DNA from 3 places in the Comamonas sp. Z1 genome. Region 2 is predicted to be linked to each of the others. Evidence: riboswitches for the same ligand, from Rfam matches in the RefSeq annotation. Region 2 holds a riboswitch; each other region holds the start of a gene.
What was found. A riboswitch is a leader RNA that binds a small molecule or an ion and turns the genes downstream of it on or off. The one in region 2 is predicted to bind glycine.
Positions count from the first base shown of each region.

Region 1: it holds a riboswitch for glycine, as region 2 does, so the genes downstream of both, FSY45_RS17035 (trimeric intracellular cation channel family protein) here and FSY45_RS09625 (D-amino acid dehydrogenase) in region 2, are expected to answer to the same signal.
Region 3: it holds a riboswitch for glycine, as region 2 does, so the genes downstream of both, gcvT (glycine cleavage system aminomethyltransferase GcvT) here and FSY45_RS09625 (D-amino acid dehydrogenase) in region 2, are expected to answer to the same signal.

Region 1 is NZ_VOQT01000009.1:153,609-164,008, forward strand. Features, by position in the region: gene mnmC (FAD-dependent 5-carboxymethylaminomethyl-2-thiouridine(34) oxidoreductase MnmC) at 1-1,908, opposite strand, end outside; gene FSY45_RS17035 (trimeric intracellular cation channel family protein) at 2,074-2,739, opposite strand; glycine riboswitch at 2,792-2,911, opposite strand; glycine riboswitch at 2,925-3,017, opposite strand; gene FSY45_RS28275 (hypothetical protein) at 3,261-3,389, shown strand; gene FSY45_RS17040 (fimbrial protein) at 3,547-4,581, shown strand; gene FSY45_RS17045 (hypothetical protein) at 4,931-5,635, shown strand; gene FSY45_RS17050 (sugar O-acetyltransferase) at 6,015-6,638, shown strand; gene FSY45_RS17055 (FAD-dependent oxidoreductase) at 7,047-7,772, shown strand; gene FSY45_RS17060 (CopD family copper resistance protein) at 7,854-8,294, opposite strand; gene FSY45_RS17065 (Rrf2 family transcriptional regulator) at 8,291-8,752, opposite strand; gene FSY45_RS17070 (NnrS family protein) at 8,766-10,031, opposite strand; gene FSY45_RS17075 (group III truncated hemoglobin) at 10,024-10,400, opposite strand, start outside.
Region 2 is NZ_VOQT01000004.1:162,843-173,242, reverse strand. Features, by position in the region: gene queF (NADPH-dependent 7-cyano-7-deazaguanine reductase QueF) at 14-859, shown strand; gene FSY45_RS09645 (hypothetical protein) at 957-3,317, opposite strand; gene FSY45_RS09640 (PAS domain-containing methyl-accepting chemotaxis protein) at 3,392-4,948, opposite strand; gene dinB (DNA polymerase IV) at 5,086-6,303, opposite strand; gene FSY45_RS09630 (amino acid permease) at 6,503-8,023, opposite strand; glycine riboswitch at 8,567-8,666, shown strand; gene FSY45_RS09625 (D-amino acid dehydrogenase) at 8,838-10,106, shown strand; gene FSY45_RS09620 (amino acid permease) at 10,207-10,400, shown strand, end outside.
Region 3 is NZ_VOQT01000001.1:151,673-162,072, reverse strand. Features, by position in the region: gene gcvP (aminomethyl-transferring glycine dehydrogenase) at 14-2,917, opposite strand; gene FSY45_RS00725 (MolR family transcriptional regulator) at 3,008-3,559, opposite strand; gene gcvH (glycine cleavage system protein GcvH) at 3,607-3,981, opposite strand; gene gcvT (glycine cleavage system aminomethyltransferase GcvT) at 4,104-5,240, opposite strand; glycine riboswitch at 5,305-5,430, opposite strand; glycine riboswitch at 5,450-5,560, opposite strand; gene FSY45_RS00710 (energy transducer TonB) at 5,649-6,239, opposite strand; gene FSY45_RS00705 (MBL fold metallo-hydrolase) at 6,253-7,335, opposite strand; gene FSY45_RS00700 (hypothetical protein) at 7,486-7,815, shown strand; gene FSY45_RS00695 (DHA2 family efflux MFS transporter permease subunit) at 7,884-9,497, opposite strand; gene FSY45_RS00690 (HlyD family efflux transporter periplasmic adaptor subunit) at 9,513-10,400, opposite strand, start outside.

The DNA.
Region 1 (10,400 bases), on a different contig from region 2:
CGTACCCAGGGCCTGAGCCAGCCTGGCATCGAGCGGCAGCGGCTCGCCATGCAGGCGTGCCGCCAGCAGCTCGCCGCAAAGCATGGACAGCGTCAGCCCGCGTGAGCCCAGCCCCGTCAGCACCCACAGGCCCGGTAGATCGGCTGCCGACTGCCCGGCAGGGCCTGCCAGCGGCAGACGGTCATAGGCCGCGCAACGCAGGCGCGCCCAGGTGGCAGGGCGCTGCTCAGCATCGAAGAAAGAGCGCAGCGCCTGCCTGCAGCCCGGCAGCAAAGCGGCCAGCTTTTCGCCATTGCTGGCATGGGCGGCCTGCTGGTCGGCAGCCGTGGGCGGCAGCTCGGTCACATCGCGCTCGAAGGTCGATCCCATGATCCACTGGTGCGCGCCGGCCCGGTCGGCCGAGGGGAAGTCCGGCACCAGATTGCCATGACCGTTGACGGGGAAGGGCGGCATGGCCGCCAGCGTCCCTGCATCATGCTCGGCCACGCTGACCTGGCCGCGTATGGCTTGCAGCTCCCATTGTCCTGCTGCCAGGCCGCTGGCTTGCAACAAGGGCTTGGTGTCCGGGCCAAGGGCCAGCACCAGCATGGGGGCTTCGGCCAGGGTCTGGCCCTGCGCATCCAGCACCTGCCAGATATTGCGCACTTCATCGCGCACCAGGCTCGAAGCTCGGGCATGGCCCTGCCAATGAATCCCGGGGGCTTGCAGCAGCGCGCGCACCAGTTGTGCGGGGCGTACCCAGCCAGCCTGCTCATGCCATACGGCGTGGCTGTCTGCAGGCAGCTGTGCCGCAGCCAGCTGAGCCGGCAGCGCAGGCGCACTCCAGTGCAGGCCCCAGGGGCTGTTCTCGCTGCCGGGTTGCAGCCATGACCTGGGCAGATGGGAGGGCTCGTTCAGGTCATGCTCCAGCACGCCGCCATGGGCCCAGTCCTGGGCTGGATACAACTTTTGCGCTTGGCTCAGTTGCTGCAGATTTTGTAGCGTTGTGCGTACGCCGCTTCTGGACAGGCGCGATAGAACACTGTCATCGGGCGAAATATGCGGGCAAAACAAGCCGGCTGGCAGGCCTGATGCTCCTGCCGCAGGCTCGGCCGCAGCATCCAGGACCGTCACTTCCCAGCCGCGTCTTGCCAGGCTGGCGGCAGCGGCGGCACCAGCCAGGCCTGCACCCAGCACCAGGCAGCGGCCGGCCTGGCCCACGGGCGCAGGCAGGCCGTCAGGGCGATGGCGTGGCTCCCAGGCCGGGTTGTAGGCTGCGTGCAGGTTATGGCGCTTGGGCGGCACGCCAGCGTGCTTCTTGACTTCAAAACCCTGAGCCTTGAGCGCCAGGCGCACATGGCCGGCCACGCACCAGGTGGCAAGCTGCGTGCCCCGGCGGCAATGGCGGGCAATGTTCTTCATGGCATCTTCATCCCACATCTCGGGGTTGAGCTGGGGGGAGAAGCCATCCAGATACACGCTGTCCGCCGTCATCTGCTGCTTGCGCAGCATGGTCCTGGCATCGCCTATATAGAGCGTCAGCAGCACCTGGCCGTCATCAAAGGAAAGGCGATGCACGCCCGGCAGCAGTCCCCACCATTGCTCGGCCAGTTGTTCGCCAAGCGCGCGCAGTACCTCATCGGCCGGCAAAAACGCGAGCAGATCCTCGCGCGAGACAGGGTAGGCCTCCACCGAGACAAAATGCAGAATGCGCGGGCGTCTGGGATCGGCCTTCCATGCCGCCCAGGTGACCAGGAAATTCAGGCCGAAGCCAAAGCCGGTCTCCAGAATGCGCCACTGCGCTGCATCGGCCCAGGCTGCTGGCAGGTTGCAGCCACCGAGAAAAACCTGGCTGGCCTGGTCGAGGCCGCCGAACTCGCTGTGATAGCGATCGCCGAATCTGGAGCTATAGGGGGTGCCATCCGGCATCCATGTGATCGGTTCAGACATGGAAAGTGAAACTACATGGGTAATGCATGGCGCAGTCTAGGTCAGAGCAGCCAGGCAAGGGCCGCCCCGCAGCGATGACTGCGTCCCCCCTCCTGCGTAGCAAGAGAGGGGAAAGGCGCGCAGCGCCACAGGGGGAGCTCGATCTTATTCCCAGCGCTGCTGGTACGAAAAAACCGGCAGGCGCCATTTGAAACGAATGGCGGCCAGACGGAAGGCCAGACCGCCGGCAAAACACACGATGGTGCTGATATTGGGGCTGACATCCAGATAGCGCAGGCCCAGGAACATCAGGCATACCGACAGCGACACGCTGGCATACAGCTCGCGGCGGAACACCACGGGGACCTGGTTGCAGAGCACATCGCGCAAGATGCCGCCGCTGATGCCGGTAATCATGCCGGCCATGATGATGACGATGGTGGGGTAGCCCAGCTCCAGCGCGGTATTGCAGCCGATCAGCGAAAAGGCGATCAGACCCATGGCGTCCAGCAGCAGAAACACCTGCTTGAGCCTGTGCATATGGCGTGCAATCACGGTGGTCAGCAGACCGAAGCTGATGACCAGATACACATACTCAGGGTGCTGGGTCCAGCCGATGGGGTAGTGGCCCAGCACCATGTCGCGGATGGTGCCGCCTCCCAGGGCAGTGACAAAGGCGATGACGACGACGCCGAAGATATCCATATTGCGCCGGCCTGCGGCGAGTGCGCCGGACATGGCTTCGGCGGTAATGGCCACCAGATAGATGACCAGCATGACGGTGAAGTTGGAGGCCTGGAACGAGTCCAGCAAAGAGACGGAAGGAAGCATGAAGGCACTTGAAAATAGACCAGCCACTCACATCGGCGGGAGTGTCCGGCTTGCCTCTCCCGCTGTCCTTTTACCTGAGAGTTGCGCATGAGCACCTTCGCGGTGGACATGCTTGCCCCTTCGGTGAGCCCTGCAGACTTGTGGTTGCGGGCTGCTCTCCAGTTGGCGATATCCGGGTCTTGTCAGACCCACCTGCGGTACTTATTGCCTGAGCGATTATGGGAGTTTGCGCCTTCGGCGGGAACCCTCTAAAGGCTCCGCTCTCCCGCGGGATGGGCGCGATTTTAGCCAGTTTCAGCGACTTTATTCGGGTTAATACCTGTATTGGTGTGCTTCTGCGGCCGCCGGCGCAGGGTGCGCAAGGCCGGTCCGACCCCGCCATGGCTCGCGCAAGCCCGCGTTTTCGTCTGTGAAGCCGCCCGCCATAACACGCGGTGCTCTCGAAGGCTCGCTCATTCTTCAGGCGTTGACAGACTGCTTAGGGACGACACGAACCTGTCGCGGCATGCAGAAACGGCCCTTTGAACCGTTACGTGGCGGTCATGCAATTCGAACAGCTTGTGTGGAGCGTAAAACAGCTGTTAAAGACAGGCGGCGTGCAGCAACTGGTGTTGGCGATTGCTGCCGCTTCGGCATGGGGCTGTGAGTGACTCAGGTCAGCCTGAGGCCGACCTGATTGCAAGCCTGAGTGGGGGGAAGTTCAAACCTCGGTGAGAGCCGGCTCACGCCAAACTTTTGAGAAAAATCCTAGAAATCGCCATATGAACCGCAAATACCATCCTCAGAAAAGATATTTGTGGAATTTCAATGGCAAATCAACGATTTCGAAAACGCAAATTGATGCCAGTCATTTTGCGATTCTTGTGCACCTCGTTTCTTGTGGCTGCACCCATGGCTGCACAGGCTCAAGACATCTGTTCTATCAGGCTGGACGACGACCGAGTTGTTCCAACAGTTGACTTGAAGGTTCAGCCGTGGGAGACCGGGGATTTTGATCCATCGGTCCCAGAGGGAACAGTTATTAGTTTGAAGTACACTCAGGCCTCGGGCATTGGTGGGTATATTCAGTGCAAAAAGAAAATGGGTACAACGCTTTACACCGTTTCGACCAGTAGCCAGTCGGACGGTTATGGTACTTTCAAGACTTCCATCGCTGGCGTGGGTATCAGAATCAGAGGGGGCATAAATGCCGAGAATTGGTGGCCTCAATCGCGATATGACGAGCGCACCAACTATTTTCTCGCGCCAGCTCAAGAGTTTGTCGTGGAATTGGTAAAAACGGGGCCCATCACGGCAGGGGGATATATTAGTGGACTGATTGGTGAGTCCAGATATGTTGACCTGCAACATACCTATAGAAGAATCTATATGGAAGGACGCGGAATCGTGGTTGAGCCTAGAGTGCCGACATGCAAGCTCAATACCCCACTGGTTCCGGTATCTCTCGATAGCATCAGTGCTTCCGACCTGATGGATAACGGAAAAGGGCCGTGGAAGGATTTCAGCCTGAGCCTTGCATGCGCTGGGGGTGATACCGGAACAAGTACCAGAATGTTTGTTGTATTTTCGGATGCGCAGAACCCGGCGAATCGATCAACGACTCTGTCCCTTTCTGAGGATTCGGTGGCCAAAAACGTAGGTATCGAGATTCAACGAGAAAATGAAGAGCTCGTGAGCTTCGGGCCCGAATCGGGGGAGGTCAATCAGTGGATGGTTGGCGAATTTGGCAATGAGCCGGTGAATATCAAACTGAAGGCCCGTTATACCTGGACGTCGCTCGTACAGAAGCCGACGCCCGGCAGCGCGAATGCCGATGCCACCTTTGTCATCAGCTACAAATAAAGTGTGGCTGGCACGGCCCAGCAAACCGAAGGTTTGCGGTTGAGACGAGGTGCTGTCCCCCGCAGGAAAGCCACTTTTCTCTAATGAGAGAGACCAGGTGGCGGGATACAGGCTCCCCGCAACTTTCTCTTGGAAGAGAGCAGGTTTGCGCATCCGCCCTTCCATTTATTCAGAGCCAAGGCGGCCAGGGCCTTAAGTGCCGCAAGTCTGCGCTGCACCAAAACGGTGTGTATGCCGTTTGGCACTTGCCTGCAGATGCCAGAGTAAAAATCGCAGCGGACAAGCTTAGATTGAATTTCGGAATCCACTCGGTCTGTCCGAGCGGAATGAGTGTCCGGCAGCGGAGAAAATGAAAAATACGTCCAACGTTGTCAGAGTTTGCAGAGTATTCGACTTCGACGAAAGTCCTTCTGAAATCTACGCAAAGCTATGCAAGAGCTTGTCTTTGCTTCCCGCACCTTGGGGGCTGGCAGATGTGGATATCATCACATTTGAAGACCGATCGGATTGGCCTGTCAATGAAGTGAGCTATCGACTTCACGAGGAGGTCAGTCGCCTTGAAATTGGACTTCTGAGCCGGAGGTATCGGCGACATTCAGAGGTGGCTCCATGCCTTGAAGACTACATGACTGTCGAATTTAATTCTGCAAAAAATGGAGCCGACCTGAAGTATGTCTTCGACCAGGTGATCCCCCTCTATATACGCAGCTTTGGTGCATTCTTCGCTGCGGTGGAGGACATGGATGTGTTGGCCGAAGAGGAAGATGAATTCTGGAAATCCAGCGATGAAGAACGTATGCATGCCCGGGCTCAAGCCGGTCCACGCAGACAAGAGTGCCTTCACATCAGGCAGGTGAACTACTGGGCCAGAGAACAGTGCAACAACTACTTCGGACTTGCGCCAGAGCAGGTGGTAGGCATACTCGGCGACCACGTCGCCCGTGCGGATGTGCTGGAGGAGGGCGCCTATATTGTTGTCTCGTACGACCCGCTGACCTCGGAGCAGGCGCAGGCAATCACTCCTGCATTGATGCCTTTGCTGAAGACGCGGTGAACTACTTGAAAGGGGCATTGTCTTCGCTGCGATGCAGGGAGCTTGGGGCGGGTATCGCACGCGATTCATCCAAACCTGCGGTGCATTTTCTACCGTGGTTGCCCACTTTCCCCTGGGTACCTATCGCGGTATGGCAGCAAGGTCGTGTACGAGTCGAATTGCCCTATCTTCCCGATACAGATGCTGTGCAAATACTCCGACTTGGCAGCCACCAATTCGCGCGACTAATACAAGCGGATGCCTCACTTGAGAGGTAGATCCGGACAAATTGCCGCATTGAGTGAGTGGCTCTGAGACGGTCGCTTGTGGCCAGGAGTTGCCGTAGGAGTGTCAGCGATGCGCTATGGTTATCGCCTTCCTAAAAAACTAGTCGCACCCAATGTCAAAGCTCGAAACGCAACTTGCTCATATTTGTTCTGGGCAAATGTATAACGACCTCTCGCCTGAATTGGTGGCGGCGAGGCAGAGTGCGGTGCTGCTGACCAATGAGTACAACAACTCCTTCTCGAAACCAGCTAGTGAGCGGGAGGCGATCCTCAGGTCTCTGCTAGGGCATCTAGGTCGAAACGTACACTTCGAACCGACCTTCCGTTGTGAGTTCGGGCGGAATATCCACATTGGCGACAATTTCTATGCCAACTTCGATTGCATCATGCTTGATGGCGGTGGCATATACATCGGTGACGATGTGCTCCTTGCGCCGCGAGTCGGTATCTATACGTCTAATCACGCAATTGACCCCATGGAGCGCGCCGCAGGTGGATGCTTCGCAAAGCCCGTAAAGATTGGCAATCGAGTCTGGGTTGGAGCAGGTGTGCACATCAATCCCGGGGTAGCGATTGGAGATGGTTCGATCATTGGCTCCGGCAGTGTTGTGACATCAGATATTCCGTCAGGTGTCATCGCTGCCGGAGTCCCATGCAAAGTCATCCGACTGATTTCCGAACAGGACAAAACTGGATTTAAGCCTCAATTCATGTCGAATGGCTTGTCTAACTTATAGATTCAGTAGTTCGATGAAACCCTCGGAACGACTGCACTGGGTCGGCAGCATCAGTTCGCAGTTCACGAGAGCTGTCGTTCAATTGTCTTGTGCACTGCGCCCAGCCAGTTTTCGGTTTGAGGCGCACAGCGGAAGTCTGGCCAGGTAGCAGGTCAACGTCTGGTATCTGAGGTAGCGGTCGCAGACTTGCCGCATCTCTGCGTCTGTAACCAGCCTAGACCCCCCATTCGCGGCCTCGTGCTGAACGGGGCTGCTTCTGGCCGAACGCTGCCATAACAGGCTGAGGTGGTCGACTCAATGAGAACGCCCAATTCGACCCGTTTCTCACGGTGGGTATCGATTGACGGGAATATTTGCTCCATTGGACACATCCAATGTGTAGATCCATTGATTGCGAAGGAGTGAATCATGGGCATAGAGCACAGCAAAATCCTCGAACGCGAGGAGGTTGCACAGGGTACGATGGCATTCCATCTCGCCAAACCGGCGGGGTTTGATTTCCGCCCTGGACAGGCGTTTGAAATCCAGCTGCCGGGCGCGGTCCCTGGGGAGAGCAAAGAGGAGCGATGTCACGCATTCTCCATCGTCAGCGCGCCGCACGAGAGTGAATTAGTGTTTGCCACGCGGATGAGGGACAGTGTTTACAAACGCGCTTTGGCAGCTCTGCCCGTAGGTGCTGAGTTGGATATCGATGGCCCATTTGGTTCGCTTACCTTGCACAAAAACACAGCGCGAGCGGGTGTGCTCATCGCCGGTGGGATTGGCGTGACGCCGTTCATGAGCATGCTGAGAAATGCTGCAATGCAGCAGTCACAGCAGGATTTGCTTCTGCTGTATTCCAATCGTCGTCCAGAAGATTCGGCGTTTCTCTCTGAGCTTCAAGCTCTCGAAAAGAAGAATCCCAAATTCCGGCTCAAGGCCACCATGACGGATATGGCGCACTCTGCCGTGGATTGGAGTGGTGATACACAAACGATCGATAGAGCGTGGCTCCAGCAGGCCATTGTGGGCTTGGCTGATCCGATCTTTTATGTTGCTGGTCCACCTTCCATGGTTGCGGCAATGCAGCAGTTGCTGTTATCAGCCGGTATTGATGAGGACGATGTGCGTAGTGAGGAGTTCTTTGGATATTGAATTGGCAGACTCACCCTGATCAAGGGGAAAGTCTGCCATGACGCATTTGGATGCAGCCGCTTGGCATACCTCGCATGGCTCTTACCAGTGCAGATAGAACATGGCCTTGGCCAGCAAGACAATGACCAGCACATGGCAGAACACGCTCAGGTGCAATCGGTGCGAGCGTCGTCCATTAAGTTGTCCTTGGCGGCGCCACCACATGGCGCTGGCGAAGTGCGCAAGCACGCTAAGCGCCAGCGCAATCTTGAGCACCATCAGCATGCCTGTGCTGCTGGCCAATGGGTGCGCCAGTACCGAGCGGTGCTGCCAGGCCAAGCCTGCTCCCGCAGAATACAGCACTAGCAACACCCAGGGCATGACGGCGGTGGCGCGTGTCCCCAGCGCCTGCTCCACGGGGAGCATGTGCTGCTGCGGCACTCGGCTGTGCACGTTGGCCAGCAGCACGACTTCGAAGAACACTGTGCCTGCAAACGCCACGGCGGCCAGCAGGTGTAGTGTGATCAGCAGGCCATAGCTCATGTCTGGGCCTTCTCTCTTGACAGTCGTATGGCAGGAATCAACGGCACTGCGCTGACAGAGGTTGGTGGTATCAGGTCTGCAAGAGTGAAGCCATCCAGATGCGCCATGAAGCTGTGCAAAGCTCCTTGCAACATGCCAGCGAGGCGGCAGTCGCCGGTCAGCGTGCACCGGTTGTCGTTGCCAAAGCATTCCACCAGCGTGAAGTCGGACTCTAGTCCCCGTATCACTGTACCGATATGGATCTGCTTAGGTTCACGGGCGAGGCGCATGCCGCCTCCCTTGCCACGTACCGTCTCTATCCAACCCTGCAGGGCCAGTTGATGCGTCACTTTCATCAGATTTGCCTCGGAAATGCTATAAGCCTGCGCAACCTCCGAAATCGTGCACAGGCGATCTGGCCGCTGGGCCACATGCATGAGCAGCCGCAGCGCATAGTCGGTCATCAGGGTTAGACGCATTGAGTGATCTCGTTCAAACAGATTTTCTGGACTTGCGGACGACATGTCCTGAGGGCTGAGCCGCTGAGAGTCCAGCAGGTGGCAGGCGCGGCCGAATCAGCAAGGGCACAAATCGCCAAAGGTACAAAGCAAAGGCCAGCACCCATGCAAGCGCCGATGCATGCAGCGCGGCTTGAGGGAGCCCTGCAGGCAGAAGTGCCAGCAGGCGCAGCAAAGCGGCGGCGAGCACCAGCACATACATGACCACGATGCTCCCATCGGCGCGCAATGGTCGCCCCAGATGGCCCAAAGCCGTACGTGTCACCATGCCGATTATCAGCACCGCAAAGCCGGCCACGCCGATCACATGGACCGGCCAGGCCAGGCGCAGTACCCAGCTGCTCGCCTGGAGCGCTGCCACCAGCAGGCCCGTGCCCAAGGCCGCATGACCCAGATACAGAATCCACAGCAACGGCACCTGACGCACAGCCCAGGGTTTCCAGGCCAACACCTGCCATAGGGTGATGAGTCCCGTGACAGCCAATGCGGTCACCATACCCGGCACCCAGCCCAGCAACAGGCAGACAATGCCAAGCCCGCCAGCCCAGAGTTGCCACTGCCCGCTGGCCATATGCATGGGAATCTGCAGATCCGTCACCGCCCGCATAGCGAAGAATGGAATAACGCGCCGCGCCACCAGTAGTGCAATCACAGCCATGCACAGCAGCCCTGCATAGAGGTAGTGCATCAGCGTTGCGTAGTCGCTGCCTTGCCATACCGAGAGCAGAAAGAGTGCATCGGCCACGCCCAGGCCTGACACCAGCAGCGGCAGGCCGTAATTGCGTCGGCTGCGTGCTGCATAGATCACCCGGCCCAGCACTATGGCAGCGGCGGCGAAAAACAGCAGTTCACACACTACGGCAAAAGCAAAAGCTGTATCACCCACCACCAGAAAACCAACGCGCGCCAGCAGCCACAGTACGCACAACCCGCCCAGCGCCCGGCCCTGAATAGGGTTGCTTCCAGTCCAGTTACTAGCCGCCGTGAGCAGAAAGCCCACGGCAATCGTCGCCACAAAGGCCCACAACATCTCGTGCGCATGCCACAGCACGCCGCCCAAACGCCCCGCAAGCCACTGTGGCGCGAACACCCACAGCGCGACCGACACCGCCGCCCACAGACAACCGGCCATGTACAAGGGCCTGAAGCCAAGCTCCAGTAAGGCTTTCCACTGGGGCGCAGGAGGCTTGGGTTGGGGCGCAGACCTCATCGGCTCCTCGATCTGCAGCAGCTCAGACATGGCTCACCACCGCCGGTAGTGCCTTGGGATCACGGCTCATCTGGTAGCCCGACCACAGGCTCTGTGCAATACGGCGCGCCGCCTGCCACGCTTGATCGGCCATGGCGCGGTTGGGTTGCTCGGCCAGTGTGATCTCGAACAGGCCCAGCCAGCGCTCAAACAGCTCTTGGCTTAGACCTGGTAGCGCAGCATGTTTGGGCATAGGGGCCCCTGAAAAGCGTGCTGTGCGTCGCAAAATGGCCGACCAGAAATCCACCAGCTTGGTCAGATGATGGTCCCAGTCCGCTATACGTGCATCGAAGATGGGGCCAAGCACCTCGTCCTGGCGTATTCGCGCATAGAAGGAGTGCACCAAGCTGACGACCTCCT
Region 2 (10,400 bases):
TTGTTTTTGAATCATGCACACCCCTGAACAATCGCAGCTGGGCAAAAGCTCGGCCTATGTGGACCAGTACGACGCGTCCCTGCTCTTCCCCCTGCCACGCCTGACCAAGCGCGAGGAAATCGGCGCCGCCATCAACCCACCGTTCTTTGGTGCCGATCTGTGGACTTCATTCGAAGTTTCCTGGCTCAATCTGCGCGGCAAGCCCCAGGTGGCGCTGGCGCATTTCACCATCCCCTGCGAGACGCCCAATCTGATCGAGAGCAAGTCCTTCAAGCTGTATCTGAACAGCTTCAACAACACCCGCTTTGCCGACGCCAGCGAGGTGCTGGCGCGCCTGCGCACCGATCTGTCCGAAGCCACCTGGCGCGGCAGCGAGGCCCAGGGCAGCGTGGGCGTGCGGCTGCTGCAGGCAGAGCAGTTCGATGCCCAGCAAGTGCATGAGCTGGACGGCCTGCTGCTGGACCGCCTCGATGTGGAGTGCACCCGGTACACGCCGGCTCCCGAGCTGCTGCGCGCCAACCACGACGAAGCCCCCGTCAGCGAAACCCTGGTCAGCAACCTGCTCAAGAGCAACTGCCTGGTCACCGGCCAGCCCGACTGGGGCAGCGTGCAGATTCAATACAGCGGTGCGCAGATCGAGCAGGAAGGTCTGCTGCAGTACCTGGTGAGCTTTCGCAATCACAACGAATTCCATGAGCAATGCGTGGAACGCATCTTCATGGACATCTGGACCCGCTGCAAACCCATCAAGCTGGCCGTCTACGCCCGCTACACACGCCGCGGCGGCCTGGACATCAACCCCTTCCGCACCAGCCACCCGGGTGCCCTGCCCGCCAACGTGCGTACGGCACGCCAGTAACACCAGCACCGACTCAATCAGGGGCAGCAAGCAAGGGCCGCCCCGCAGCAAAGCTGCCGTCCCCCTCAGGGGGAGGCCTCAGAGTGGCTCAAGGGAATCAACTCTTCCATGGGCAGTCATCCTGTCCCAGCAAAGCCTCGGCATAACGCAGATCCTGAATGCGCAGCCACAGCCCGTTCATGCCCTGGCGCAGGGGCTCGACGGCAGCACGCTGCCAGGTCTGCGCTACCACGAGCTGACGCGCCGCTGCGGGCTCCGACTGGGGCTTGTGAAACGCGCTGGCCTCGCCCTGCAGCGCCACTTCGTCAGGCAAGGGCAGATCCTGCCAATGCAGGCCCTGGGCATCCCAGCCCTGCAGCACCGGCATGCGCGCCTTGAGTGTCAGCGTGCGTACTTCCTTTTCCACGGGGTTGAGCCAGTGCAACTGCCATTGACCCAGCTCGCCATAGCGTGTCTCCACGGGCTCCAGCAAGGCCCAGCCTTCGCCTGAAGGATGGGGACAGGCGCAGGGCCCGACACCGCAGAACGCCAGACCGCTGCGCGTCATGATCACGCCGTCCTTGCGAGGTTCATCATGCTGCCAATAGTGATTGACGCGCTCGTTCACGCCGCCCCACCACCAGACGGTGTCTCCGCGCACATCGTCACGCCAGACATAGTCGCCGTCGGAACAGGGGTGTTGAATCTGTCTCACCTCGCGCCAGCGCGGCAGCAACTGCCAGCGCCCTTGCGCATCGGGCGCCAGTTCGCGCTCTGAGTAGAGCGGGCGCCAGTCGGGTCTTGCCAGATGGCTGGCCGATACGGACTGCAGAGGCCAGCGCCAGGATGCGGTCGAGGGGTCCCAGTCCTTGTCCGCCAGGCTGGCCGTCAGCGCCAGCACGCGCAGGCGGGCAGCCATGCCGCCCTTGACCGAAGGCACAGCGGCCAGCCGCACCACGGGCCAGGGCAGGTCCACGCTTTGCAGGCGCTCCCCGTCCCAGACCTGCAGGCTGCCGCTGCCACCGCGAATCGGTGCACGCCCATGCGGCATGAGAATCGCCCAGCGTCCCTGCACGATCACGTGTTCCAGCGCCCAGGTGCCGGGCAGATGGCGTTCGCCCCATTGCAGGTTGTAGGCCGCCGTTTCGCCCAGCTCCTCCCTGGCAGGCTTGGACAGGGTCCAGATCAAGCGCTGCCCCTTGAGCGGCTCGCTCTGCGCGCGCCACAGCGCGGGCTGCGCCGGATCACGCAGCCAGTCGAAACACAAGGGAAGCGAGGGTTTGAGGATGGGCAGGCCATCGCGCTGATGGGCAGCGCAGACATCCACCTCGCTCATGGCGCAACTGATGCTGGTGCCATCGTGCAGGCGCTCGGTCTCGGGCGTATCTAGCTGCACTTTCTGCAGCAGCAGTTCATTGAGCCAGCTCAGCGGCAAAACCGCTGGCGCTTGCGGCTCGCTCGGCGGCTCAAGATCCGGCAGGGCCAGGGCCCAGGGCTTGCGATCCTCGGGCATCAACTCCAGCCATTGCTGCCAGCCTCGCTCCATGGTCCAGACGGCCAGCCGCAGGCTGGCCTGGCTGGCATCGCCCTGGGTGGGGTAGGCATAGAGCGCAAAGGCCCGGGCATCGGCACGCCAGACCATGCTGTGGCTCTCGTCCAGCACCCAGGGCTGGGCGGCCTCACCCAGCATCAGCTGCCAGTGCGGATTCTGCAGCGGAGCCATGGGATAGCGCAGCTTGCGCAGCGAAGCCGGCCAGTGGCGCTGCAGCGCCACCGGCGGCACTGAGGTGGGCTGAGCCGGTTGTGGCAGAGTCGGCATGGGCCGGGCGACTTCGGCAGGCAGGCAGTCGGCCGGCACCCAGAGATCCACCACCTGCAGCAGGGGCTGCGGCTGCGCAGCCATATGCTCGCCCAGCCAGGCCTCGAAGCTGGCATCAGACATGATCACATGCGCATCGTCGGCAATGCCGCTTTCGTTGATGCTCTCGCCACTCCAGCGCGGCATGCGCCAGTGGATGACATCCAGCAGCTCGCCTTCCGGCTTGCTGATCACCCAGCTGCGACGTGATTTGCGATCGACCAGATGGGCGACCTCGCTGTCATAAAAGCCCGTGCGCAGCCAGCGCCCGTCATAGGAGGTGTGCATGTCCATCTCCCAGACATGGGGCAGGTAGACGCCGTCCGCACACAGCACATCGCCATAGATGGGACCGCCCATGCCGCGCTCGCCCTGGGGGCGAAAATTCACATCCCTGCTGGCCTCTGACGCCGTATCCGCCTGCGCCGCAAGCTCTTGATCGGAGAGTGTCTGCGCCGCAACCTCCGACGCCGTTCCGGCCTGGGCCACGGACGGCTCGGCCTCCTGCTGGGCAGTTGCAGACGACGCGGGTCTGGCGTCAGCGCGCAAACGCGATATCAGCCAGATCAGCAAACACAGGGCCAGCGCCGCAATGGCGATCAGGATCAGCACAACACTCATGGCGCAATCCTACCGAAAGCCGATGTGAAAAAGGCAGCTCCAAGGCTGCCTTTTCAGAGCAAGACCACAAAAGCCTAGAGATGGAACACGTCCACCGAACGCTCCAGCGTCTTGGCACTCTGGCGCAGCGATTGCGCAGCACTGGTCGACTGCTCCACCAGGGCCGCATTCTGCTGGGTCACGGAGTCGAGCTGGGCCACGGCCTCGTTGACCTGGGAGATCCCTATCGACTGCTCACGCGTGGCAATGCTGATCTGGTGCACCAGGGAGCCGACCTTGTCCACGGCCTGCACCATGCCGTCTATGGTCTGACCCGCGGCACGCATGCGCGCGTTGCCGTCATTGATGCCGTCGACCGTGCGGTTGATGAGCACGCTGATCTCCTTGGCCGCTTCGGCGCTGCGCTGGGCCAGTGCCCGCACCTCGCCCGCCACCACGGCAAAGCCGCGACCCTGCTCGCCGGCCCGCGCCGCTTCCACGGCCGCGTTCAGCGCCAGCAGATTGGTCTGGAAGGCAATGCTCTCGATCACGCCAATGATCTCGCTCATGCGGGTGGAGGAGCCGCGGATATGCTCCATGGCCAGTCCCACTTCGCTGATGGCCGCGCCGCTGCGGCTGGCCACCTTGCTGCTCTCGTCGCTGGCACCGGCCATGAACTGTGCCGTATCGGCCGTCTGCGACACGGTGCCCGAAATTTCCTCCATCGAGGCCGCAGTCTGCTGCAGGCTGGTGGCCTGTGACTCGGTACGCCCTGCCAGATCGAAACTGCTCTGGGCGATTTCATGGGCGGTCTGGGCAAAGCCCTGCACCTCGGTACGCACATCGCCCACCACGGCGCGCAGATTGATCTGAATCTGCTGCAACCTCAGCATCAGCGCCCCCACGGCACCGCTGTAGCTCTGGCTGCATTCGGTGCTCAGATTGCAGGCTGCCACATCGGCCGCAAAGCGGCTGGCTTCCTCCAGTCCCGCCACGCAGCGCCGTTGAAAGCGCCACAGCACGAATGCGCCGCCTGCCACCAGGCTTGCAGCACGCCAGCCCCAGGCGGCTGCACCCAGCCAGCCCAGCATATCGGGCAGCATGGCGATCAAGGCCACGATGGCCAGCAACCAGGCCATGCGCGCCACCAGGCCCACATCCTTGCGACCGTCCCACCAGCCCATCAGCCCCAGACGGCGCACCGCGCCCGCACGCAGGCGGAAGCTGGCCTGGGCCTGCTTTTCCTCGTTGCGCATGCGCGCGTACAGCGCTTCGGCTTCGGCCACTTCCCTGGCCGAAGGCTTGGTACGCACCGACAGATAGCCGCTGGGCTTGCCGCCTTCCATGATGGGCGTGACATTGGCGCGCACCCAGTAGTGGTCGCCGTTCTTTCGGCGGTTCTTGACCAGTGCCGTCCAGGGATAGCCATGGGCGATGGTGCGCCACATGTCCTTGAAGGCGGCGGCCGGCATGTCGGGATGGCGAATCAGATTGTGCGGCTGGCCGATCAGCTCTTCATAGCCATAGCCGCTGACGCGCACGAAAGCGGGATTGCAATGCGTGATCTCGCCCTTGGTGTTGGTGCTGGAGACCAGCAGCTCGTCACCTGGAAAGTCGTAGTTTTGTTGAGATACCGGCAGGTTCAGGCGCATGCTTTGCACTCCTCCAATAAGCCTGTTTAGTTTTTGTTCGAGAGTGAGCGATCAGGCATCCCGTCGACAGCTGGTTAACCAGATACACAAATTCACACTTGGATCATCGCACAGTGATGATTCCCGAGCCCCCAGGCTCAGAACAGAGATGCGGTATAGGGATCCGAATGCTTGACCGAGGTCAAACCATGAGGTCTGAGCAGCAGATCTCTTGCCACCGGATCGTGGGCGCTGGCCTGCCAGAGCTGCTCGGCAATCAGGCCCGAGACCTTGACCCCCAGCAGCCTGATGCGCTTGCCAAGCGGCACGCGCTTGAGGCATTGGCCTGCGGCCAGGCGGATGGCTGCCGCATTCTGTATCGGCAGGTTCAGGGTCTGGTCCCGCGTGGCGATCCTGAAATCGTCATAGCGCAGCTTGATGCCCACGGTGCGCCCCACATAGCCCTTGCGCTGCAGATCCTCGGCCAGACGCTCGCACAGGTCCGTGAAGATCGCGCCCAGTTCGGCCTTGTCGCGCACGGCATGCAGATCGCGCTCGAAGGTGGTCTCGCGACTCATGGAAACCGGCTCGCTCTCGGTTACCACAGCGCGTTCGTCCCGCCCCCAGGCAGACTCGTGCAGCCAATGGCCATAGCTTTTGCCAAACCAGTGCAGCAGCTGCGGCAGGCTTTGCGCGGCCAGGTGACCAATGGTTTCTATGCCCAGGCTCTTGAGCTTGGCATCGGCCTTGGGCCCTATGCCGTTGACCTTGCGGCAGGCCAGCGGCCAGATCCGGCTTTGCAGATCTTCGGGCTGGACGATGGAGATACCGTTGGGCTTGTTGAACTCGCTGGCCATCTTGGCCAGCAGCTTGTTGGGAGCCACACCGACCGAGCAGGTCAGGCCCGTGGCATCGAAGATGGATTTCTGGATCAGCCGGGCCAGCACGCGTCCGCCTTCGCGCTGGCCGCCGGGCACGTCGGTGAAGTCGATGTAGACCTCGTCCACGCCGCGGTTCTCCATCAGCGGAGCAATCGACACGATGATCTCTTTGAAGGCCCGGGAAAAGCGCCTGTACTCGGCAAAGTCCACGGGCAGAAGAATCGCCTGCGGGCACAGCCTGGCGGCCTTCATCATGCCCATGGCCGAGCCCACGCCGAACTGCCGTGCCGGATAGGTGGCCGTGGTGATCACGCCGCGCCCCGTGTAATCGCGCAGCAGCGGAAAGTCCGCCACCGGGATCTCGGACAGCGGCCGCCCCGCATGCCGCGCCAGCAGCTCTTCGTCAAAGCTGCGCCTCCCACCACCGATCACCACCGGCAGCCCCTTGAGCTGCGGGTAGCGCAGCAGCTCCACGGAGGCGTAGAACGCATCCATGTCCAGATGCGCGATGCGCCTGGGTCTGGGCTCGGGGCTGGTGGGAAGATCGCTCACAGCACCGATTTTGCCTGGGCTGGCCAGAGACGGCAGTCATGCGTCAAACAGGCACACAGACACCGGGAAACGGCAAGCAGCGCCAGCCCCCGGACCTGCTGCCATCCCCTCCCGAACAGAGAAGGGGAAGGCTCAAACAGCCTCAGGACGAAACCTTGCCCTGCTTGATGTCTTCGAGCTCGTCAAAGCGCATATCGGCATAGCTGACCCAGGTCTTGCGCTTGACCAGCCAGTAACCCAGCCAGAACAGCAGGAACAGCGGAATGCCCAGATAGGTCGACACCACGCCGCCCCAATCGATGCGATCTTCCAGGAAGGCCTGATAGTTCTGGCCCAGCGTCACCACCAGACACAGCACGAAGGCAAAGATGGGGCCGAAGGGGAAGGCGCCGGCCTTGTAGGGCAGCAGACCCACATCGTGACCATGCATGACATAGCCGCGACGGAAACGGTAGTGGCTGACGGCAATGCCCAGCCAGACGATGAACTCCGTCATGCCGGCCAGATTCAGCAGCCAGATATAGACGGCCTGCGGGCTGTAGAGCGAGGAAAAGAGGCACAGGCTGGCGACCAGCGTGCTGCCGATCAAGGCCACCAGCGGCACGCCGTTCTGGGTCAGCCGGGAGAAGATGCGCGGTGCATTGCCCTCGGTCGCCATGTTGTAGAGCATGCGCGTGGCTGCATACATGCCGGAGTTACCGGCCGACAGCACCGAGGTCAGGATCACCGCATTCATCACCGTGGCCGCCGACAGCAGGCCCGCGTGCTGGAACACCAGCGTGAACGGGCTCACGGCGATATCGGCCACATCGGTGCGCAGCAGCTGCGGATCGGTATAGGGAATCAGAAAGCCGATGACGACAATGGCCAGCACATAGAACAGCAGGATGCGCCAGAACACCTGGCGAATCGCACGCGGCACGTTCTCGCGCGGATTCTCGGATTCGCCCGCCGCCACGCCCACCAGCTCCGTGCCCTGGAAGGAATAGGCCACGATCATGGCCACGCCCACAAAGGTCGCGAAATTGCCGACGAATGGCGCATCGCCCGTGGTCCAGTTCTCGAAGCCCGGTACATGGCCGTTGCTGATGATGCCGAACAGAATCAGCACGCCAGTGATCAGAAAGGCCACCACGGCCAGCACCTTGATCAGCGCGAACCAGTACTCGGCCTCGGCAAAGCCGCGCGCGGAAAACGCGTTCAGCCCCACCATCAGCAGCAGGAACAGGCCGCTCCAGAGGATGCCCGGCACATCGGGAAACCAGTAGGCCATGACCAGTTGCGAGGCCACCAGATCCACCGCCACCACCACGGCCCAGCTGAACCAGAAGTTCCAGCCCAGCGCAAAGCCGAAGCCGCGATCCACATAGCGCGAGGCATAGGTCGAGAAGGAACCGGCCACCGGCATGAAGGCAGCCAGCTCGCCCAGGCTGGTCATGATGTAGTACACCATGATGCCGATGAGCAGATAGGTGAGCACGGCGCCGCCGGGGCCGATCTGGGCGATGGCCGAGCCGGAGGCCACGAACAGGCCCGTTCCGATGGCGCCGCCAATGGCGATCATGCTCAGGTGGCGCTGCTTGAGCACCCGGTGCAAGCGGGGCTGGTTATCGTCACCATCACCAGTCGGCGCGAGCTGCTGGCTTGAGTTGGGTTGGGACATAAATGTCTTGTTGTAATGGTTTGCGCCCATCCGGACAAAACACCCAACCATCCCGCAGGCGCTGCGACAGGCAACGCAAAAAGGCGACCATGACGGTCGCGGGCAACAAGGACAAAGGAACGAAGCCATGACAGCAGAACGCCATGGCGGATAGGCCAGTTGCATCCTGAATCGGCAGCCACCCCAGTCGGGTGCTTCAATGGCAAAGCGGTGATATCGCCGGGCCCATTGACAGGCAAAGACGATATTTTGCCCAAATCCACCGCCGACCATGACCCGCCATGCCAATGCAGGGGCTGACTCTGGGGCTGCTCGGCGGCACTTGACAGCGTCTATCGCTATGAATTTAGAAGCACACTGCGCTTTAATAAATTCATTTTCATAGACAAATAATCAATATTCCCTTGAAGGATAAGCGGTAGGCGCTATCAAATAGCATGGGCCCGACATGAGCAGCCATGGCTGAGCCCTGGCGCAGAAGTCTAGAAAACCCGTATATCCAGGCGCCGCCATTCTTCCTACATTTGCCCACAGGCTCTCAGCCCGGTGATGCCGAGAGAGACTGCAGCGCAAACTTGGCGCATGCAGCGCCGAAGGAGCAACCGCCCCGGAAACTCTCAGGCCAAAGGATCGGCATCGCTTTCACACACTCTGAAGAATGTCCGGACGTCATCGTCCGCCGGGCATACCGAAGGAGCAAGCGAGCAGCGCCGCAAGGCCCTGCCTCGTGAATCTCTCAGGTCCAGAACAGAGGGGGCGTTCGCTGCGCATGTTGCGCACGGGCTCCACCCTTGACGTTTCTGGAATCTGAATCATGAAGACAATCGCCGTCATCGGCGGTGGCATCACGGGCGTGACCACCGCCTACGCCCTCGCACGCCGCGGATTTTCCGTCACCCTGTTCGAGAAGCAGCGCTATGCCGCCATGGAAACCTCGTTCGCCAATGGCGGCCAGCTCTCGGCCTCGAACGCCGAGGTCTGGACCCATTGGTCCACCATCGTCAAGGGCCTCAAGTGGATGTTCAAGAGCGATGCTCCGCTGCTGCTCAACCCCAGGCCCAGCTGGCACAAGATTTCCTGGTTCTGCCAGTTTCTCGCTGCCATCCCCCATTACGAGAAAAACACCGTGGAGACCGCCAGGCTGGCGATTGCGGCACGTGAGCACCTGTTTGACTGGGCGGCCAGCGAAGGCATTGACTTCGATCTGAAGCAAAAAGGCATCTTGCATATCTACCGCGACCGAGCAGGCTTTGAACATGCGGGCAAGGTTTCCCGGTTGCTGGCCAAAGGCGGTCTGGAGCGCCGCGCCGTGACACCGCAGGAGATGCGCTCCATAGAGCCGACCCTGTCCGGAACCTTCTACGGCGGCTACTTCACCGAGAGCGACTCCACGGGCGACATCCACAAGTTCACCAGCGGCCTTGCCGCCGCCTGCGAGCGACTGGGCGTGCAATGCCGCTACGGCCAGGAAATCGTGTCGGTGAACAGCAATGGCAAGCAGGCCAGCGTGACCGTGCGCCAGGGCCTGGAAACCGAGACCTCGACTTTCGACGCCATGGTGGTCTGCGCAGGCACGGCCAGCCGCGCCCTGGCCGCCCAGCTCGGCGACAGCGTCAACATCTATCCGGTCAAGGGCTATTCCATCACGGTGAATCTGCCGGACGAAGCCAGCCGCGCCGCAGCCCCCGTGGTGAGTCTGCTGGACGACGAGACCAAGCTGGTCACCAGCCGCCTCGGCGACGATCGCTTCCGAGTTGCCGGTACGGCGGAGTTCAACGGCTTCAACAAGGACATCCGCGCCGACCGCATCCGCCCGCTCATCGAATGGGTTCAGCAGTGCTTCCCCGGTGTCAGCACGCGCAGCGTCGTGCCCTGGGCTGGCCTGCGCCCCATGATGCCGGACATGCTGCCGCGCGTGGGCCCCGGCAACAAGCCCTGCGTGTTCTACAACACCGGCCACGGCCATCTGGGCTGGACCTTGTCGGCCGTCACCGCCGACATGGTCGGCGACCTCGTGCTGCAGTCCATGGGCAGCGCCAGCAGACAGCCCCGACCGGCCACGCTGAGCACCGCCAGCGCCTGACCACGACCTGAAAACCTCATCAACAAGCCAGACACGGCAGCTGCAGCGCCCCGTGAGGGGCAGCTGTTGCCGTGTGAATGGCAAAACGGAGACATACAACATGAGTCGAAATCATCCAAGCGCAGCCGGGGAGTCGCTGCAGCAGACAGGGGAGCTGGAGCGCGGCCTCAAGGACCGGCACATCCAGCTGATCGCCCTGGGCGGTGCCATTGGCGTGGGCCTGTTCCTGGGCTCGGCCAAGGCGATCCACAAGGCCGGGCCGCTGCTGCTGGTCAGCTACGCCATCGCGGGGCT
Region 3 (10,400 bases), on a different contig from region 2:
GAGACCCTGGCTATCAGTCTTCGTAAGCGTCCATGGGCACGCAGCTGCAAAACAGATTGCGGTCGCCATAGACGTTGTCCACGCGGCCCACGGGGCTCCAATACTTGGCGCGGCGCAGGGCAGGCACGGGATAGGCGGCGGTTTCGCGGCTGTAGCCATGTTGCCAGTCTGCGGCCAGCAAGGCCTCTGCCGTATGGGGCGCGTTCTTGAGCGGGTTGTCATCCCTGGGCAGTCTGCCGGCCTCCACTTCGGCAATCTCGGCACGGATGGCGATCATGGCTTCGATGAAGCGGTCCAGCTCAGACAGGCTTTCACTCTCGGTCGGCTCCACCATCAGCGTGTTGGGCACGGGAAAGGACAGCGTCGGTGCGTGGAAGCCGTAGTCGATCAGGCGCTTGGCCACGTCCTCGGCCATCACGCCGCAGCTGTCCTTGAAGTGGCGCAGATCCACGATGCACTCATGGGCTACGTGACCATACTCGCCCGCATACAGCGTGGGGAAGTGCTGCATGAGCCGCGCGCTGATGTAGTTGGCGTTGAGGATGGCGGTCTCGGTCGCCAGCTTCAGGCCCGGCTCGCCCATCATGCGGATATACATCCAGCTGATAGGCAGCACGGCTGCATTGCCCAAAGGCGCTGCGCTGACAGCTCCCACCTGGCGGACGTCGCCTGCGGTGGCATGCCCCGGCAGAAAGGGCACCAGATCCTCGACCACGCACACGGGGCCGACGCCGGGGCCGCCGCCGCCGTGAGGAATGCAGAAGGTCTTGTGCAAGTTCAGATGGCTGACATCGCCGCCGAACTCGCCGGGTGCGGCAAGACCTACCAGGGCGTTCATATTGGCGCCGTCCACATAAACGCGGCCGCCATGGCTATGCACCAGCTGGCACAGTTCCTTGACCTGGGTCTCGAACACGCCGTGCGTGCTGGGGTAGGTGATCATGATGCAGGCCAGATTGGCGCTGTGCTTCTCGCAGGCCAGCTTCAGATCCGCTATGTCCACGTTGCCGTTGTTATCACACTTGGTGACCACGACCTGCAGGCCCACCATTTGCGCACTGGCCGGGTTGGTGCCGTGGGCGCTGCTGGGAATCAGGCAGATATTGCGGTGTGCCTCGCCGCGTGATTCATGGAAGGCCTTGATGGCCAGCAGACCTGCGTATTCGCCCTGGCTGCCTGCATTGGGCTGCAGGCTGATGCCCGCGTAGCCCGTGGCCTGGCACAGCCAGTCGCGCAGTTGTCGGTCCAGCTCGGCATAGCCTTGCAGCTGGTTGGCGGGCGCAAACGGGTGGATGTCGGCGAACTCTGGCCAGGTGATGGGAATCATCTCGCTGGTGGCATTGAGCTTCATGGTGCAACTGCCCAGCGGGATCATGCTGCGGTCCAGCGCCAGGTCCTTGTCGCTGAGGCTGCGTATATAGCGCAGCATGGCGGTTTCGGAGTGGTGGGTGTTGAAGACCGGGTGGGTCAGATAGGCCGTGCTGCGCTGCAGGGATTCGGGGATCAGCGAGGTCGGGCCTTCGTCCATGGCCTCGATGGTGGGCAGGGCCTGGCCCTCCTGGGCAAAGATGCTCCAGAGCAGCTCGACATCGGCCCGGGTCGTGGTTTCGTCCAGGCTGATGCAGAGATATTCATCCCAGGCTTTGCGCAGGTTGACGCCTCGGGAGACGGCGCGAGCCGCCAGGGCGTCGGTGGCCTCCCGGGTGTGCAGGCTCACGGTGTCGAAGGCTGTGTCGTGGTGATGGGCGCTGAAGCCCAACTGGGCCAGGCCACGGCTCAGAATCGCTGTGAAGCGTGCCACACGCTGGGCAATGCGCCTCAACCCCTGGGGGCCGTGGTAGACGGCATACATGCTGGCAATCACTGCCGGCAGGACCTGGGCCGTACAGATATTGGATGTCGCTTTCTCGCGGCGGATATGTTGTTCGCGCGTCTGCAGCGCGAGGCGGTAGGCGGGCTTGCCATGCGCATCGACGCTGACACCCACCAGACGGCCGGGCAGGCTGCGTTTGTATTCGTCGCGGCAGGCCATGAAGGCCGCGTGTGGACCGCCTGCGCCCATGGGCATGCCGAAGCGCTGGCTGTTGCCCACGACAATATCGGCATCCCATTCGCCGGGCGGTGTCAGCAGGGTCAGAGCCAGCAGGTCGGTGGCCACGATGGCGGCGGCCTGCTTGGCGTGAATGGCTTGCACATCGGCCTTCCAGTCCACGATCCAGCCGCTGGATGCGGGGTACTGGATGACGGCAGCAAACAGATCGCCTGCCAGCGCGGCCTCCCACTCTTGCTGGCTGTTGGCGATCACCACTTCGATGCCGATCGGCCGGGCACGGGTCTCGATGACTTCAATTGTTTGCGGGTGCAGATCGCCGGCCAGCACGATGCGATGGCTTCTGGATTTGACGGAGCGCCTGGCCAGTGTCATGGCCTCGGCGGCTGCCGTGGCCTCGTCCAGCATGGATGCATTGGCAATCGGCATGCCGGTCAGGTCGGTCACCATGGTCTGGAAGTTGACCAGCGCCTCCATGCGGCCTTGTGAGATTTCTGCCTGGTAGGGGGTATAGGCCGTATACCAGGCTGGATTCTCGAGGATGTTGCGCAGGATGACGCCCGGCGTGTGCGTGCCGTAGTAGCCCTGGCCGATAAAGCTCTTCAGAACCTGATTCTTGCTGGCGATGGCCTTGAGTTCGGCCAGCGCAGCGGCTTCGGTAATCGGCGCCGGAAGATCCATGGGCCTGGCGCGTGCGATGGAGTCGGGCATCACATCGCGAATCAAGGCATCCAGCGAGGGCTTGCCGATGGCGGCCAGCATTTTTTGCTGCTCATCGGCGTCCGGGCCTATATGACGGGGGATGAATTCGTGGCTGTTTTCCAGCGCTTGCAGGGAAGCGACGGGGGCGGGAGGCGACATCAGCATGGGAGGGACCTATTCTCAAATACTGTGACTGACGGTTTGCATGCCAGGCATGCGTGAATGCCGTATGCCTGAAGGCATGCGGCCGGTGCTTCAAGCAGCGCTGGCTTGTTCCAGCGCGGTGTTCATCAGAGCCAGGCGTTCGCTTTCCTGGTCGGCATATTCCCAATCGGGATATTTGCTGCGTGCCACGGTGTTCAGCCATTGCTGGCAGGCCAGGGCAAGCAGGGCTTGCTGTTGCAGATCGGCATCGATGCTGCCTGTGATCTTGAGCTGACCAAAGGCGGTGGCCACGTGGGCGCGACAGACCGAGCGCAGATAGATCTGGTTCATGTCGTCGCTGGCCAGCCACTGGGCCTTGGCCGCATCGTCATGAGCCAGCATGTCCTTGGGCACGGGCAGATCCCAGCCGCTCAGTTGTTGGTGCAGAAAGCGCAGGGTCTTGGCAGACTTGCCGCCCGTCTGCTCCTGGTACCACTCTTGAAGAGCGGCCAGTGTGTCGCTGCCATCATCGCTGCCGAAGGGGCTGAAGTCGTCACCGCAGTCGTAATAGAAGTCCTGGGCTGCGATGCGCGCAAAGGTCGGGTGGCTGGTCTCGCGGGCGAGACCGACGTCCGGATCGTCGAAATACAGAATGGTGCTCATGGCTGCATGCAAAAACGGCCTTCGCAATGCGAGGGCCGTTGATACGCTTAGTTGTCCTTGGCGAAGTCGTTGTAGGCAGTCTCTTCCATCAGGCCTTCGAGCTCGCCCACATTGCTCATCTTGACCTTGAAGAACCAGCCAGCGGCCAGGGGGTCGCTGTTGGCGAGCGACGGGTCGTCGCGCAGGGCTTCGTTGACTTCGACGATCTCGCCGGTCACGGGCATGTAGACATCGGCAGCGGCCTTGACGGACTCGACCACGCCAGCCACATCGCCGGCCTTGAAGGTGGAGCCCACGGCAGGCAGGTCCACAAACACCACATCGCCCAGTGCATCCTGTGCGTGTACGGTGATGCCGACGATGGCGGCATTGCTGTCAGCGGCGTTGATCCATTCGTGTTCTTTGGAATACTTGATGCTCATGGAAAGCTCCAGATGGGGGATTCAGGGGAATCGGGTGTTGTTTGAGAAAGGTCCAGCTCGCACTTTAGCGGTGTTCTGGCCGCTGTTTGGCAAACTGGCCCGTCTCATGCGCGGCGGCAGACCTAGCCGCGGTAGTAGCGGGTGGGAACGAAGGGCGTGGCGACTACCTTCATGGGCACGGGCTTGCCGCGCACCATGGCGAAGATTTCCGTATCGATGGCGGCGTAGTCGGGCTCGACATAGGCCAGCGCCACAGGCTGGTTGAGCGTGGGGCTGAGCAGGCCGCTGGTGATGTGGCCGATATGCTGTCCGTCCATGTTTTCCAGCACGGCAGGCTCGCGTACGGGAATGCGTTCCAGCGCGATCAGGCCCACGCGCTTGCGGCGCAGCGACTGAGGGTTCTGCAATTGCTCCAGCACGATGGCCGCACCGGGAAAACCGCCCTCGCGCTCGCCGCCGGTGCGGCGAACCTTCTGCATGGCCCAGTTCAGCGCGGCTTCGACCGGCGTGGTGCTGGTGTCTATGTCGTTGCCGTACAGGCAAAGTCCGGCTTCAAGGCGCAGCGAGTTGCGCGCGCCCAGACCGATGGGGGCCACCTCGGGCTGTGCCAGCAGAGCTTCGGCAAAGGCTTCGGCAGCTTCGCCGGGCAGGGAGATTTCAAAGCCGTCCTCGCCCGTATAGCCGCTGCGCGTGATGTAGAGCGCATGGCCTTGCCAGTCGAAGTAATTGCCGGTCATGAAGAGCAGTTGCGTCACACCGGGAATCAGACGCGAGAGGGCAGTGACGGCTTGCGGGCCTTGCAGGGCCTGCAGGGCGCGCTCGGGCAGTGGGACGACCTCGCAGCGGCTGGCGATGCGGCTCTGGATATGAGCGATATCGGCCTCTTTGCAGGCACCGTTGACGATGAGGAACAGATCTTCGCCGCGGTTGACGAACATCAGGTCGTCGAGAATTCCGCCTTGTTCATCGAGCAGCAGGCCGTAGCGCTGCTTGTGCAGGCCCAGGTCCATGACATCGACGGGCATCAGCGATTCGAGCGCGGCGGCGGCATCGGGGCCGCGCAACAGCAACTGGCCCATGTGCGAGACATCGAACAGGCCGGCAGCCTTGCGCGTGTGCAGATGCTCGGCCATCAGGCCTTGAGGGTATTGCACGGGCATGGCGTAGCCGGCAAACGGCACCATGCGGGCACCCAGTTTCTGGTGCAGTGCAAACAGCGGTGTGGAACGCAGATCGGAAGAGGTGTCAGCAGCAGTCACAGGCAAGCGCTCCGGTGGTCAAACCAAAATGAGTGGCCATGCATGACTGGGCCATGCGTGGCGGGCTTGCCCTGCTGTCCGCTTTACCTGAGAGATTCACTGCACGCATTGCATCGGGCAGTTTGCTCCTTCGGTGGATGCCGGCGCACATACGAAATGACGGCCTGCATCTCTCTCCAGCAAGGGACGCTGCAGGTTTGCACACCTTGCAGCGCTTGTCAGTCCTTTTGCCTGAGCGTTTTGACACCGGGTTGGGGGTCTGCGCCTTCGGCGGTGCGAGGCAGCTTCAAGCTGCAGGCACTCTCTCCTGACCTTGGCGATTCTAGCGGTGGGCAAGGGGCTTGCACCACCGAATCGGATGGATTCTGGGGTTTTCGAGCACAGATCGCTGGAATTGAGCTTGCGGTCTCACTGCGGTTCTGTGTTCATGGCGGGCGTACGAGGAACATCGATCTCCTGGCGCGGAAACACCAGTTGGTAGGGTTGTTCGAAGCAGGACGTCACGGGCTGGCCCTGGCGCATGCCGGGCTTGAACTTCCAGCGTTCGAGCGAGCGCATGATGGACTTCACGATGCGGGGATCGGTATCGGCGGGCTGGTAGGCCACACGGCCGAGTTCGCCCTGGGCCGTGACTTCCAGGCGGAAGACCACCGTGGTCTCCAGCCCGTTCGGAAACCAGTGGGCGCTGATGAAAGGCGTGGTGTGGCGGCGTGGCTGCGGTTGCCGATCGAGCTGGGCGGGGGGTGTGCAGTCTGCCTTGATCCAGGCAGGCCATTCCATGCTCTGTGGCCGCCTGTGCTGCGTGTCCAATGGCGGAGCCGGCGTCGGCTCCGGCTGCCCGGAAACTGTGATCGAGATGCCGGCATTCGGTGGTTGCTTGGGCTGGCTGCCATCGGAGAGGTGGGAGCAGGCTCCGAGCAGCAAGGCGGTCAGAGACGCGGCGCAGGCGGCGGCAAGGTGTGAGGTGCGCGAAATGTCCATGAGGACATTGTCGGCCATGCGGGTTGCACCTTCAGGGTTGCGCGGGGCGCAGATCCAGTCCCTTGCTGTCGGCCTCGGCGCAGGCGCGCCACCAGGGCGATCCGGCATGGGGGGCATCCAGGTCCAGGCGCTCACCCATCATGGGCGTGGCGATCTCTATGCCGTGCTGCCTGCCCAGACTCAGGATCTGCTCGAAGGGGTCCCACCAGGCATGCATGGCGAGGTTGAAAGTGCCGTTGTGTATGGGCAGCAGCCATTGGCCGCCGAGATCCCGGTGTGCCTGCACGGTCTGCGCCGGATGCATATGGACATAGGGCCAGTGGGCGTCGTAGGCGCCGGTCTCCATCAACGTGACATCGAAGGGGCCGAAGCGCCTGCCGATTTCGGCAAAACCGTCGAAGTAGCCGCCATCGCCGCTGAAGAAGACGCGCAGCGGCCTGTCGGCCTGGCGATCTTCTATGGTCCAGGACGCCCAGAGCGTGCGGTTGCCGTCGCGCAGGCTGCGTCCCGAGAAATGCTGGGCCGGCGTGGCCGTGAAGCGCAGGCCGTCGACCTCGCTGCCCTGCCACCAGTCGTGCTGCACGATCTTGTCGGCCGGCACGCCCCAGGCCACCAGTCTGTCTCCCACTCCCAAGGGGCAGAGAAAAACTCCCACCTTGGGCGCGAGCACGCGAATGGTGGCGCGGTCCAGATGGTCGTAGTGGTCATGCGAGAGCAGCACGCCGCGCAAGGCAGGCAACTCGTCCAGGGCAATCGGCGGGGCATGAAAGCGCTTGGGGCCGGCAAACGATAGCGGCGAGGCGCGCTCGGAAAACACGGGGTCCGTCAACCACCAGGCGCCGCGCAGCTTCATCAGCAAGGTCGAATGGCCCAGGCGATACAGGCTGCGTTCGGGCGCGAGGTTCAGTTCGGTCGTGCTCAGCGGCAAAACGGGCAGCGCCTTGCCCGGCTGGGAATCGGCCGGCTTGTTGAAGAGGAACTTCCATAGCGTCCCGGCATCTGGCTTGGGGCTGTTGACCGGACGCGGATGCGTGTTGCGAAAACGCCCGCCCGAATACTGGGGCGAGTCCTCGTAGTCGGTGATGGAGGTGGAGAGACTTGGTTTGCGAAACAAGATCAGGCGCCTTATTGAGACATTGGCCGCAGTTTGGGACGGTTTGCAGCGCTGCAAGAGCCGGCTTGCAAGAGGCCGTAACACAGGCACGGCCATTCAGCTGCTTTCTCGGGGCGGATGCGACACTCGCTGCCTGAGGAGCAAATGCACATGAATCCCATGGTTCACAATTTGGAGAGCATGCTGGCGGCCGGCAAGGATGGTGCGCTGCTGCGCTATACCCTGGGCAAGGCCTATGCCGACGACGAGCAGATGGCCGTGGCGCGCGAGCATCTGCGCAAGGCCACGGCACTGGATGCCGAATACTCCGTCGCCTGGAAGCAACTGGGCAAGGTGGAGCTGGCGCTGGGCGATGCGCAGGCGGCGCGAGCCGCCTGGCAGCAAGGGCTGAGCTGCGCCCAGGCCAAGGGCGATGCCCAGGTCGTCAAGGAGCTGCAGGTTTTTTTGCGGCGCCTGGACAAGCAGGCTGCCGGCGCCTAGAAACTATCAAAAAATAGCTGGCAGCGATTGTGGGTCAATCGCTTCCAGCCAATTCTGTCTGAAGTTCGTCAGTGTGCGCCAGCGGCCGCGTCGGAGGCTCCTGCGGCAGAAGCCGGGCGCTTGGTGAACCAGATCAGCACGATCAGGCTCAGGAACAGAAAGGACGATGCCAGAAAGATGTCGTCGGCGGCCCGCGTGAAGGCCTGCTGATCGATCAGCCGGTTGATCTGGGCATAGGCCTGCTCGGCACTCATGCCCGCTGCCTGCAGATTTCTGACCGTGCTGGCAAACGTGCCCTGGCCTTGCACCAGCAACTCGGTCAGATGGGCATGGTGCATGGAAGCCCGGCTTTCCCAGAGCGTGGTGGCAATCGAGGTGCCCATGGCGCCGGCCGTGATCCGCACGAAGTTGGACAGGCCTGCGGCGGCCGGAATGCGGTCCGGGGTCAGTCCGCTCAGCGTGATGGTGGTCAGCGGAATGAAGAAGAAGGCCATGGCGCCGCCCTGGATCAGCGTGGGAATCAGGATATGGGCGAAGTCGGTCTCCACGGTGAACTTCGAGCGCATCCACAGCACCATGGCAAACACGATGAAGGCAATCGTGGCCATCTTGCGCGGATCCCAGACACCGACCTTGCGGCCCACCATGGGCGTGAGCAGGATGGCCAGCAGGCCCACCGGCGCCAGGGCCAGGCCGGCCGAGGTGGAGGTGTAGCCCATCCATTGCTGCAGCCACAGCGGCAGCAGCACCACATTGCCGAAGAACAGGCCGTAGGCGATGGACAGCGCGATCGAGCCGGCCGCGAAGTTGCGCCTCTTGAACAGGCGCAGATCGACGACGGGATGGGCGTCGGTCAGCTCCCAGACCACGAACACGGCAAAGGCCACGACGGCGATCACCGCAAAGGCGATGATTTCATTGGAGGCAAACCAGTCCAGCTCCTTGCCCTTGTCCAGCATCAGCTGCAGCGCCGCCACCCAGAGCACAAGCAGGGACAGGCCCACGGTGTCGATAGGCAGCTTGCGCGTGGGCGTTTCGCGGTTGCGGTAGATGCTCCAGGTCATGAGGGCCGAGAGCAGGCCCACGGGCACATTGATGTAGAAGATCCAGGGCCAGGAAATATTGTCCGTGATCCAGCCGCCCAGCAGCGGCCCCACCACGGGTGCGACCAGCGTGGTCACGCCCCATAGCGATAGCGCCACACCGGCCTTGGCGGGCGGATAGCTGGACAGCAGCAGGGTCTGCGACAGCGGAATCATGGGGCCGGCCACGGCGCCTTGCAGCACGCGGAACAGCACCAGCATCTCCAGCGAGGAGGCAAAGCCGCAGAGCCAGGAGGTCAGCACGAACAGCAGCACGCTCATGGTGAACAGGCGCACGGCACCGAAGCGCTGGGTGAGCCAGCCCGTCAGCGGCACGGAGATGGCATTGGCCACGCCGAAGCTGGTGATGACCCAGGTGCCCTGGCTGGGGCTGACGCCCACATCGCCCGAGATGGCTGGAATGGCCACGTTGGCGATGGAGGAGTCCAGCACGTTCATGAAGGTGGCCAGCGAGAGCGCCAGCGTGCCCAGGGCGAGCTGCGCGCCCTTGAGCGGGGCGATGGCTGGCGGCATGGGGCGGGCCGCCGGAGCCGGTGGCGAGGCACCCGCTCCGGGATTGGCAGAAGTCGAGGAAGTCATGGCTGATTCCGCGTCTTATTGCGCAGGCTGGGCTGCGGGCAGATCGGCCAGCTGGGTCAGTGCCGGCAGCTTGTCGCCCGCGATGATGTGCTGGATGCGCTGCTCGGCCTGGGCCAGGCTGCCGTCATAGACCGTGGTCTGGGCCACGGGCTCGCTGCGCGGCGTGCTGGCAAGGGCCTGGCCGTCCTTGTCGCGGATATCGACCTTCGCGTCCATGGACAGGCCCACACGCAGCGGGTGCTGCTTGAGCGCTTCGGGCTCCAGGCTGATGCGCACGGGAACGCGCTGCACCACCTTGATCCAGTTGCCGGTGGCGTTCTGCGCGGGCAGCAGTGCAAACGCCGCACCCGTGCCCGCACCCAGGCCCACGACCTTGCCTTCGTACGTGGTCTTGTCGCCGTAGACGTCGGCGGTCAGCTCCACCTTCTGGCCCATGCGCAGATCGGCCAGCTGGCTTTCCTTGAAGTTGGCATCCACCCAGAGCTTGTGCAGGTCGACCACGGTCAGCAGCGGCGAGCCGGCGGCCACGCGCTGGCCCAGTTGCACGCCGCGCTTGGCCACAAAACCGTCCACGGGCGCGATCAGCCGCGTGCGCTGCAGGGCCAGATAGGCCTCGCGCACCTTGGCTGCGGCCGCCATGACGGCGGGGAAGTCCTCGGCCGTCGTGCCCTTGGTCTGGGCTTCGGCGGCCGTCAGCTGGGCCTTGGCAGCACGCACGGCGGCTTCTGCGGCCGCCACGGCGTTGCCGGCGGCCGTGGCCAGGGCCTTGGCATGGTCAAACTCTTCCTTGCCCACGGCACCGGTGGCCGTGAGCGGGCGGCGGCGCGCCACATCGTCGTTGGCCTTGGCGGCATCGGCCTTGAGGCGCAGCAGATCGGCTTCGCGCTGGGCCACCTGGGCGGC